Regions from separate parts of the Pseudoalteromonas sp. MMG022 genome, predicted to be linked through region 3. Evidence: predicted binding sites of a transcription regulator. Region 3 holds the regulator's gene; each other region holds the start of a gene.
What was found. The regulator FliA, encoded in region 3, starts transcription of late flagellar genes. The targets are predictions, from matches to a motif close to CTAAAGNTNNNNNNNNNNNNGCCGATA.
Positions count from the first base shown of each region.

Region 1: the regulator FliA is predicted to act here: its motif matches at 936-962, upstream of L1070_RS10385 (DUF3530 family protein).
Region 2: the regulator FliA is predicted to act here: its motif matches at 830-856, upstream of L1070_RS17735 (DUF5610 domain-containing protein).

Region 1 is NZ_JAKFZQ010000009.1:76,844-79,121, forward strand. Features, by position in the region: gene djlA (co-chaperone DjlA) at 1-56, shown strand, start outside; gene L1070_RS10385 (DUF3530 family protein) at 57-902, opposite strand; gene L1070_RS10390 (DUF368 domain-containing protein) at 1,125-2,000, shown strand.
Region 2 is NZ_JAKFZQ010000025.1:1,953-4,230, forward strand. Features, by position in the region: gene L1070_RS17735 (DUF5610 domain-containing protein) at 1-772, opposite strand, end outside; gene trmA (tRNA (uridine(54)-C5)-methyltransferase TrmA) at 960-2,057, shown strand; gene L1070_RS17745 (thiol:disulfide interchange protein DsbA/DsbL) at 2,119-2,278, opposite strand, start outside.
Region 3 is NZ_JAKFZQ010000003.1:225,698-227,975, reverse strand. Features, by position in the region: gene L1070_RS04265 (protein phosphatase CheZ) at 1-100, opposite strand, end outside; gene cheY (chemotaxis response regulator CheY) at 121-504, opposite strand; gene L1070_RS04255 (RNA polymerase sigma factor FliA) at 544-1,278, opposite strand; gene L1070_RS04250 (MinD/ParA family protein) at 1,281-2,141, opposite strand; gene flhF (flagellar biosynthesis protein FlhF) at 2,134-2,278, opposite strand, start outside.

The DNA.
Region 1 (2,278 bases), on a different contig from region 3:
AACGCAAAAGCCAAGATATTCAGTCCGCTTACGAGTTCTTGAAAAAAGCAAGCTGATCACAAGCGTCGTAAGAAACCGTTAAGCTCCTTTCTCAAACGCTGGTGCTGCATCGGTTCATTGCTTGCGCCAAAGAGTTCACGTTGGCGGTAATCATACTTGTTATTGCGTTTGACCCAACGCATTCTTTGCTGTGCGTTGTCTAGTAGGGTCTGATTATCTTGTGAATAGACAATGTCTAAAAGTGGCGGACCAACCAAAGAAAGAACCGCTGGCAAGTGTTTATTTCTTTTGATATTAGGGAGTTGTGCACTAAGGGTGATTAGGGCATCAATTTCAATGTCTGGCAAAGCTGCTAAGTGTTCTGAAAACACCCCCGCACTGGTTCCGGCTGCAATAACAACAAATTGTTGCTCAGAGTTCAAATCTAGGGTTTGCTGCAACGCCTCAAAGCTTGCCAGCAAGTGCTCTTTATATTCGTCTAACATCGCCTCTGACCAAGGGCCTTGGTATTCAGATGTATTACCCTGCGCACTGTCGTCGGGTGTAAACATCCCTGCCTGCCAATTCAGCTCTGGAGTTTGAATTGCATAGGTATCAAAGCCATCATCTGTGAGGGCTTGAGAAAGGTAGCCCAGACCGTGGGGTGATAATGGTCCTTGGTCTGCGCCTGGCAGCATAACAACAACACCACGTTTTATCGCACTCATATAGGGAGAAAATAACGCTAGTACTTTGCCTTGATCAGTTTCTAGCTCGATAAGTTGCTTAGCAAAGTATTTATTGAGGTCACCTTGCTCTACGTTGGTTCGAGCCGGTGGCATAATAAATTGTGCAGATTCTGCGCGGCTATAACTGCTTGTCGTTACAAGGATTATGCTTAAAACTAGCAAAATAAACTTCATAACAATGTGTTTGAAAATTGGCTCATATCAGTGTATCGGCAGCAGCGCGATTTTATTTAATCAAATTACCTTACTCTGAATATTGCAGTCATCGCTTTATGGCGCTGTTTGCTAGCATCATTTTCCGTTAGACTAAGCCCAAATTAAAGATGGAGTAGATAAGTGACAAAGCATTGTGATTCCAAAAGAGACTATGTTTGGTTATTTTTGAAAGGGGCCGGAATGGGCGCTGCGGATGTTGTACCAGGTGTGTCCGGCGGTACTATCGCGTTTATAACTGGAATATATTCACGTTTTTTACATGCCATAAAAAGCGTGGATTTAGCCGCGCTGGGCATACTTAAAAACGATGGTATAAAAGCGTGCTGGCGTCATATTGACGGCTCTTTTCTGTTGGCTGTATTTGCTGGCTTAATAACAAGTGCAGCATCGTTAGCAAAGTTAATCACGTATTTGTTAGCTAATCATCAGATCTTGGTGTGGTCATTTTTCTTTGGGTTGATCGTGGCGTCGTTTATTCATGTGGCTAAGCAAGTCACTCATTGGCGTTGGCAAACGATACTAAGTTGCTTTTTAGGAGCAGTGATCGCTTTTGTGATTACGACACTGGCACCAAGTGAAGCTCAACCCCACTGGTGGATGTTTTTTGTTGCTGGTGCAATCGCGGTGTGCGCCATGATTTTACCCGGTATTTCGGGCAGTTTTATTTTGTTGCTTCTCGGTATGTACGGGCATGTGCTTAAAGCTGTCACACAAAAAGAGTTGCTGTTGGTGGGCCTATTCTTGATGGGGTGTGTGGTAGGGCTGATGGCTTTTTCTCGTTTTCTATCTTGGTTATTGGATAGGTACCAACAGGTAACATTTTCATTGCTAGCAGGGTTTTTATTGGGATCGTTGAATTTACTCTGGCCTTGGAAAACAGTGATATCAACTTACATCAACTCCAGTGGCATCGAAAAGCCCCTGTTGCAGCAAAATGTAAGTCCAATGGAGTTTGCTGCTGTAACTGGTATGGCACCGCAAACTGGAATATGCATTGCGCTGGCAGTGGCTGGACTATTACTGATTCTAGCGATTGAAAAGCTCACCAATGATTAATTTTAAGCGACCAACATAATATTATGTTGGTCGCTTGTGCCTTTGCATTATTAAATAGACCACACTCTTCAGCATGTACCCACTCCTACAAGCACTTTAATACCAATGGGTAATTTTTAATCTTGACAAAAAAAGCGATCATATAAGCGACAAAAGTATTAATGTATTTCACGAGTGATTCGCCGTGATTTTAATATCTTTGCACACCTTTGTGTTCAGTTAATAAAAGGCAAAATATATCCATGAGTACAGTGAGTTATAAGTTAGGCTTATTGGTT
Region 2 (2,278 bases), on a different contig from region 3:
ACTCTCCTGCAAAAAAGCTATCACTCACATTGCGAACATCTGCCATCATTTCGTTGATCGCTTGTTGTTCCTCTTGGTTTAACTCACCATTTACCACGATGGCAAAGCTTACTTCGTGCCGAGTTTGTTGGCCAACAGCCAAGCCATGATCGTTACCCTTTTGGCTGTAGCTTGCAGCATTAGTTTGTGAACGTGCATCACTAAATGTAATTTTAACTTCATCACCTTCTGCGGTTGTGAAACTATATTCAGCCTGATTAGACAAACTGGCAAACTGAGCCTCACTCACCTGTACTGACTCAGGCTTGGGATCAAACAAAGACTCTTCAAATTCATCGAGTCCTTTGAAAATGCCTTCTTTGGCTTTCTCTATGCCCTGCTCAATATCATCATTAAAGGCATTAACACCTTTAAGTTCCTCAGTGGCCTCGTCTATTCCCATTTGCACACCTTTACGAGCAGCGCCAAGCATCTCTTTTAAGGTATCATCGTCTTTGCCGTTCACTTTCGCTTTGTTGACCGCTGCCGTTACAAAGTCCAACACATTTTTTGTGATAGCCTCGAAATCAAACAAAGGTTTCTCTTTGTCTTGCTTTTTTTCTATGCCCAAAGCCTGTGCAAGTTTATCGTCAAGTACCATTGCAGCAAGCTTACCCTTGTCACCAGAGTAACTGTCTACGTTAAATTTTGCACTTGGGAGTAACATCCCATGTTTACTCGCTTTATTAATCATTCCAGGATTAAGTAGTTGATGTATTTGTCCAATTTTCATGTTCTGGCTCCAAATATCGCGTTCAGCCGGCTGTTAATACAGCTATTCGTTCCTTGTTATCGGCTAAAACTCACGAAGCTATAGTGTATTTAGTATAAAAAAGAAACAATTTTTATGCGATAAACTGGACAAATCCACAATGCTCCCTAAAATAGCGCGTCTCTATTTTGCAAGGTACTTTCTAATTATGGCTGTCATTCACATCGATACTTCCACTTATACACAGCAACTGAACGAAAAACAGTTGCGCATCAGCGAGCAATTTGCCCGCTTTAACGCACCTAAGCTTGAAGTATATGATTCGCCAAAAACACAGTACCGCCAAAGAGCTGAGTTTAGAGTGTGGCATGAGGGAGAAGACTTATTCCACATTATGTTTGATCAACAAACCAAACAAAAGATCCGCGTTGATACATTTGATCCTGCTGCGCCACTCATTTCAGAAATCATGCAAGTCATGATGGATAAGTTACGCCACAATGAAGTGTTGCGTCGCAAGTTATTCCAAATAGATTACCTTTCTACACTTAGCGGTGAAATCTTAGTAAGCCTGCTTTATCACAAAGCACTTGATGACAACTGGCAAGCCGCTATGGAACAACTGCGCACTGAGCTACAACAGATCTATAAAATAGATTTTATTGGCCGAGCACGTAAGCAGAAAGTAGTTTTTGGCAGTGACTTTGTCACCGAAGTGTTAAACGTCAATGGTAAAGAATATACCTATCAACAAGTAGAGAACAGCTTTACTCAGCCCAATGCTAAGGTCAATGAGAAAATGCTCGCTTGGACACAATCAATTTGTGAACCTTTGCAAAATGATCTATTAGAACTGTATTGCGGCAATGGTAATTTTTCTATCGCCTTAGCAAGTTCGTTTGATAAAGTGCTGGCTACTGAGATATCTAAGTCCTCTGTGCACTCTGCACAATACAATATCGCCGCAAACAATGTAGAGAACCTTGATATCATTCGTATGTCGAGCGAAGAGTTTACACAGGCCATGAAAGGTGAGCGCAGTTTTTCAAGACTCAACGGTATCAACTTAGAAGATTATAACTGTCAGACCATTCTAGTCGATCCGCCTCGTGCAGGTATGGATGAGTTGACCTGTCGCCTAGTAGCAAACTACGACAATATTATCTATATCTCTTGCAACCCAGATACGTTAGAGCGCGACTTGGAGTTGTTATGTGAAACGCACAGCATTTCTCGTATCGCTATTTTCGATCAATTTCCATACACACATCATGTTGAATCTGGTGTATTTTTAAAGCGCAAGTAAGTTAAACAATCAGTAATAAAAAAGCCCCGTAGTAACGAGGCTTTTTTATCTAACCAGAAACTTACTTAGCTGCTAAGTAGTTGATCAATGCACTGATCTGTTCAGGCGACGTGGTATTTGACTCACGAAGTAACAGTTTATATTTACCATTTACGATAAATGTTGGTACGCCTGTCAATGCGCCCTTTTCCTGCATCTGCTCTTGCATACGTGACATCTTC
Region 3 (2,278 bases):
AAATTAATTGATCTGCCTTTTCTTGTTCACCTTGTTCCAAATAAGCAACTAGCTGCTTTGCCTGCTCAAGGCTGATCTGAGGCACAGAAGGCGTTGACATTAGCCTCTCCTTCTTATTAATTAGCCTAAACGTTCAAACACTTTTTCTAACTTAGTTTTCAGTGTTCCTGCTGTAAAAGGCTTAACGATATAACCATTAACCCCAGCTTGGGCAGCCGCTACGATTTGTTCTTTCTTTGCTTCCGCTGTTACCATCAACACTGGGATATGCTTAAGATTCTCATCTGCTCTAATCGCGCGCAGCAGATCTATCCCTTGCATACCAGGCATATTCCAATCAGTTACCACAAAATCAAAGTCTTGATTTTGTAGCATTGGAAGCGCAGTACTGCCATCGTCAGCTTCTTGTACATTGGTAAAGCCTAAATCTCTTAGCAGGTTTTTGATTATTCTCCTCATTGTAGAAAAATCATCAACCACGAGAATTTTCATGTTTTTATCCAAAACATCCTCCAGTGAGGTTTGAACCTATTATTTTTTACTCTAATTTACCCAGTCATTGATCTTGGCACGAAGCCTTATCATTGCCTGCCCATGAATTTGGCTAACACGAGATTCACTTACATCTAGTATCTGGCCGATTTCTTTTAAATTCATTTCATCGTTGTAATAAAGCGACAACACTAGGGCGTCTCTTTCTGGCAAAGATTTTATCGCTGCCACCAACGATTCGTTAAAGCGTTCATTTTTAACGTTATTAAATGGTTTGTCTAGCGATAAATCATTGTCTGCAGGCGAAATGACGTCTTCATCTACACCTAAGTCCTCAATACCTATAACTTTACTGGTATTTACATCATGTAGAATATGATGGTACTCATCCAGAGTAATAGCAAGTTTTTCAGCTATTTCAGTATCTTTTGGTTCTCGATTGAGGAGGGATTCAAGTTCAGCAATAGCTTCTGCAACCATGCGGCTTTTACGGTGCACTGAACGAGGTGCCCAGTCGCCTCGACGAATTTCATCCAGCATAGCGCCACGAATGCGAATGCCAGCAAAAGTCTCGAAACTTGCTCCCTTTGAGGCATCAAAGTTCTTGGTTGCTTCAATCAGACCAATCATGCCAGATTGCATCAAATCATCTAGCAAAATATTAGCAGGCAGCCGAGCCAATAAGTGACATGCCACTTTTTTTACAAGTGGCGCATGTCTCTCTACCACCTTATGTAGATGTTCTGATGTTTGATACCCCATCGCTTTACTCACCGATGATGCCATAGTTACCCATTGACAAGTTGTTCAATAAAAAACTCAAGATGCCCTGACGGTTGATGTGGAATGGGCCATTTCACGGCCTTGCTAGCTAGACCTCTAAATGCAACTGCTGCTGGTGAGTTAGGGAAGAGTTCTACGATGGTTTTTTGACGTCTTGAAGACTTCCGCATATTTTCATCAAACGGGATCGTTGCAACAAGTTCTAGAGCCACATCTAAAAACCTGTCTGTTACCTTAGACAGTTTAGCAAACAATTCCTGTCCTTCTCGTAAACTACGCACCATGTTAGCCACAATTTTAAATCTATAAACGCCATGCTCACGGCTTAATACTTTTATTAGTGCATAGGCATCAGTAATAGATGTTGGCTCATCACACACCACCACTACGACATCCTGTGCAGCACGAGAAAAGCTTAATACCATATCGGAAATACCTGCGGCAGTATCGACAATTAAGATATCAAACTCAGTATTGAGTTCACTAAATGCGCGAATTAAGCCAGCATGTTCAGCAGGCGTCAACTCCACCATGTTTTGTGAGCCCGATGTTGCAGGAACGATTTTTATACCAGCAGGACCTTCTACCAATATTTCGTCTAATTCGCATTCGCCCGACAAAACGTGTGACAAATTCTTTTCGACTCTTAAACCCAACATCACATCACAGTTTGCCAACCCCAAGTCGGCATCGAGTACCAATACCCGGTTTCCTTGCTGGCCCAGCGCAATTGCGGTATTCAAAGATACATTGGTTTTACCCACTCCGCCTTTACCGCCCGTTACCGCTATAACCTTAACACCGTGATTACTATTTTGACTCATTTTACGCAGGCCACTTGCTTGATCTAATACTGTGTTAATCATACATTCCTACTGTCTGAGACGCTACTGGTACAGGTCTCGAATGTTGTGCTTTTATTCTTTTTAAATACAATTGCTCAGCCTTTTTGACTAGCTTTTGTGCATTTGCTACGCGAATATCTTCTGGAACTCGCTGTCCA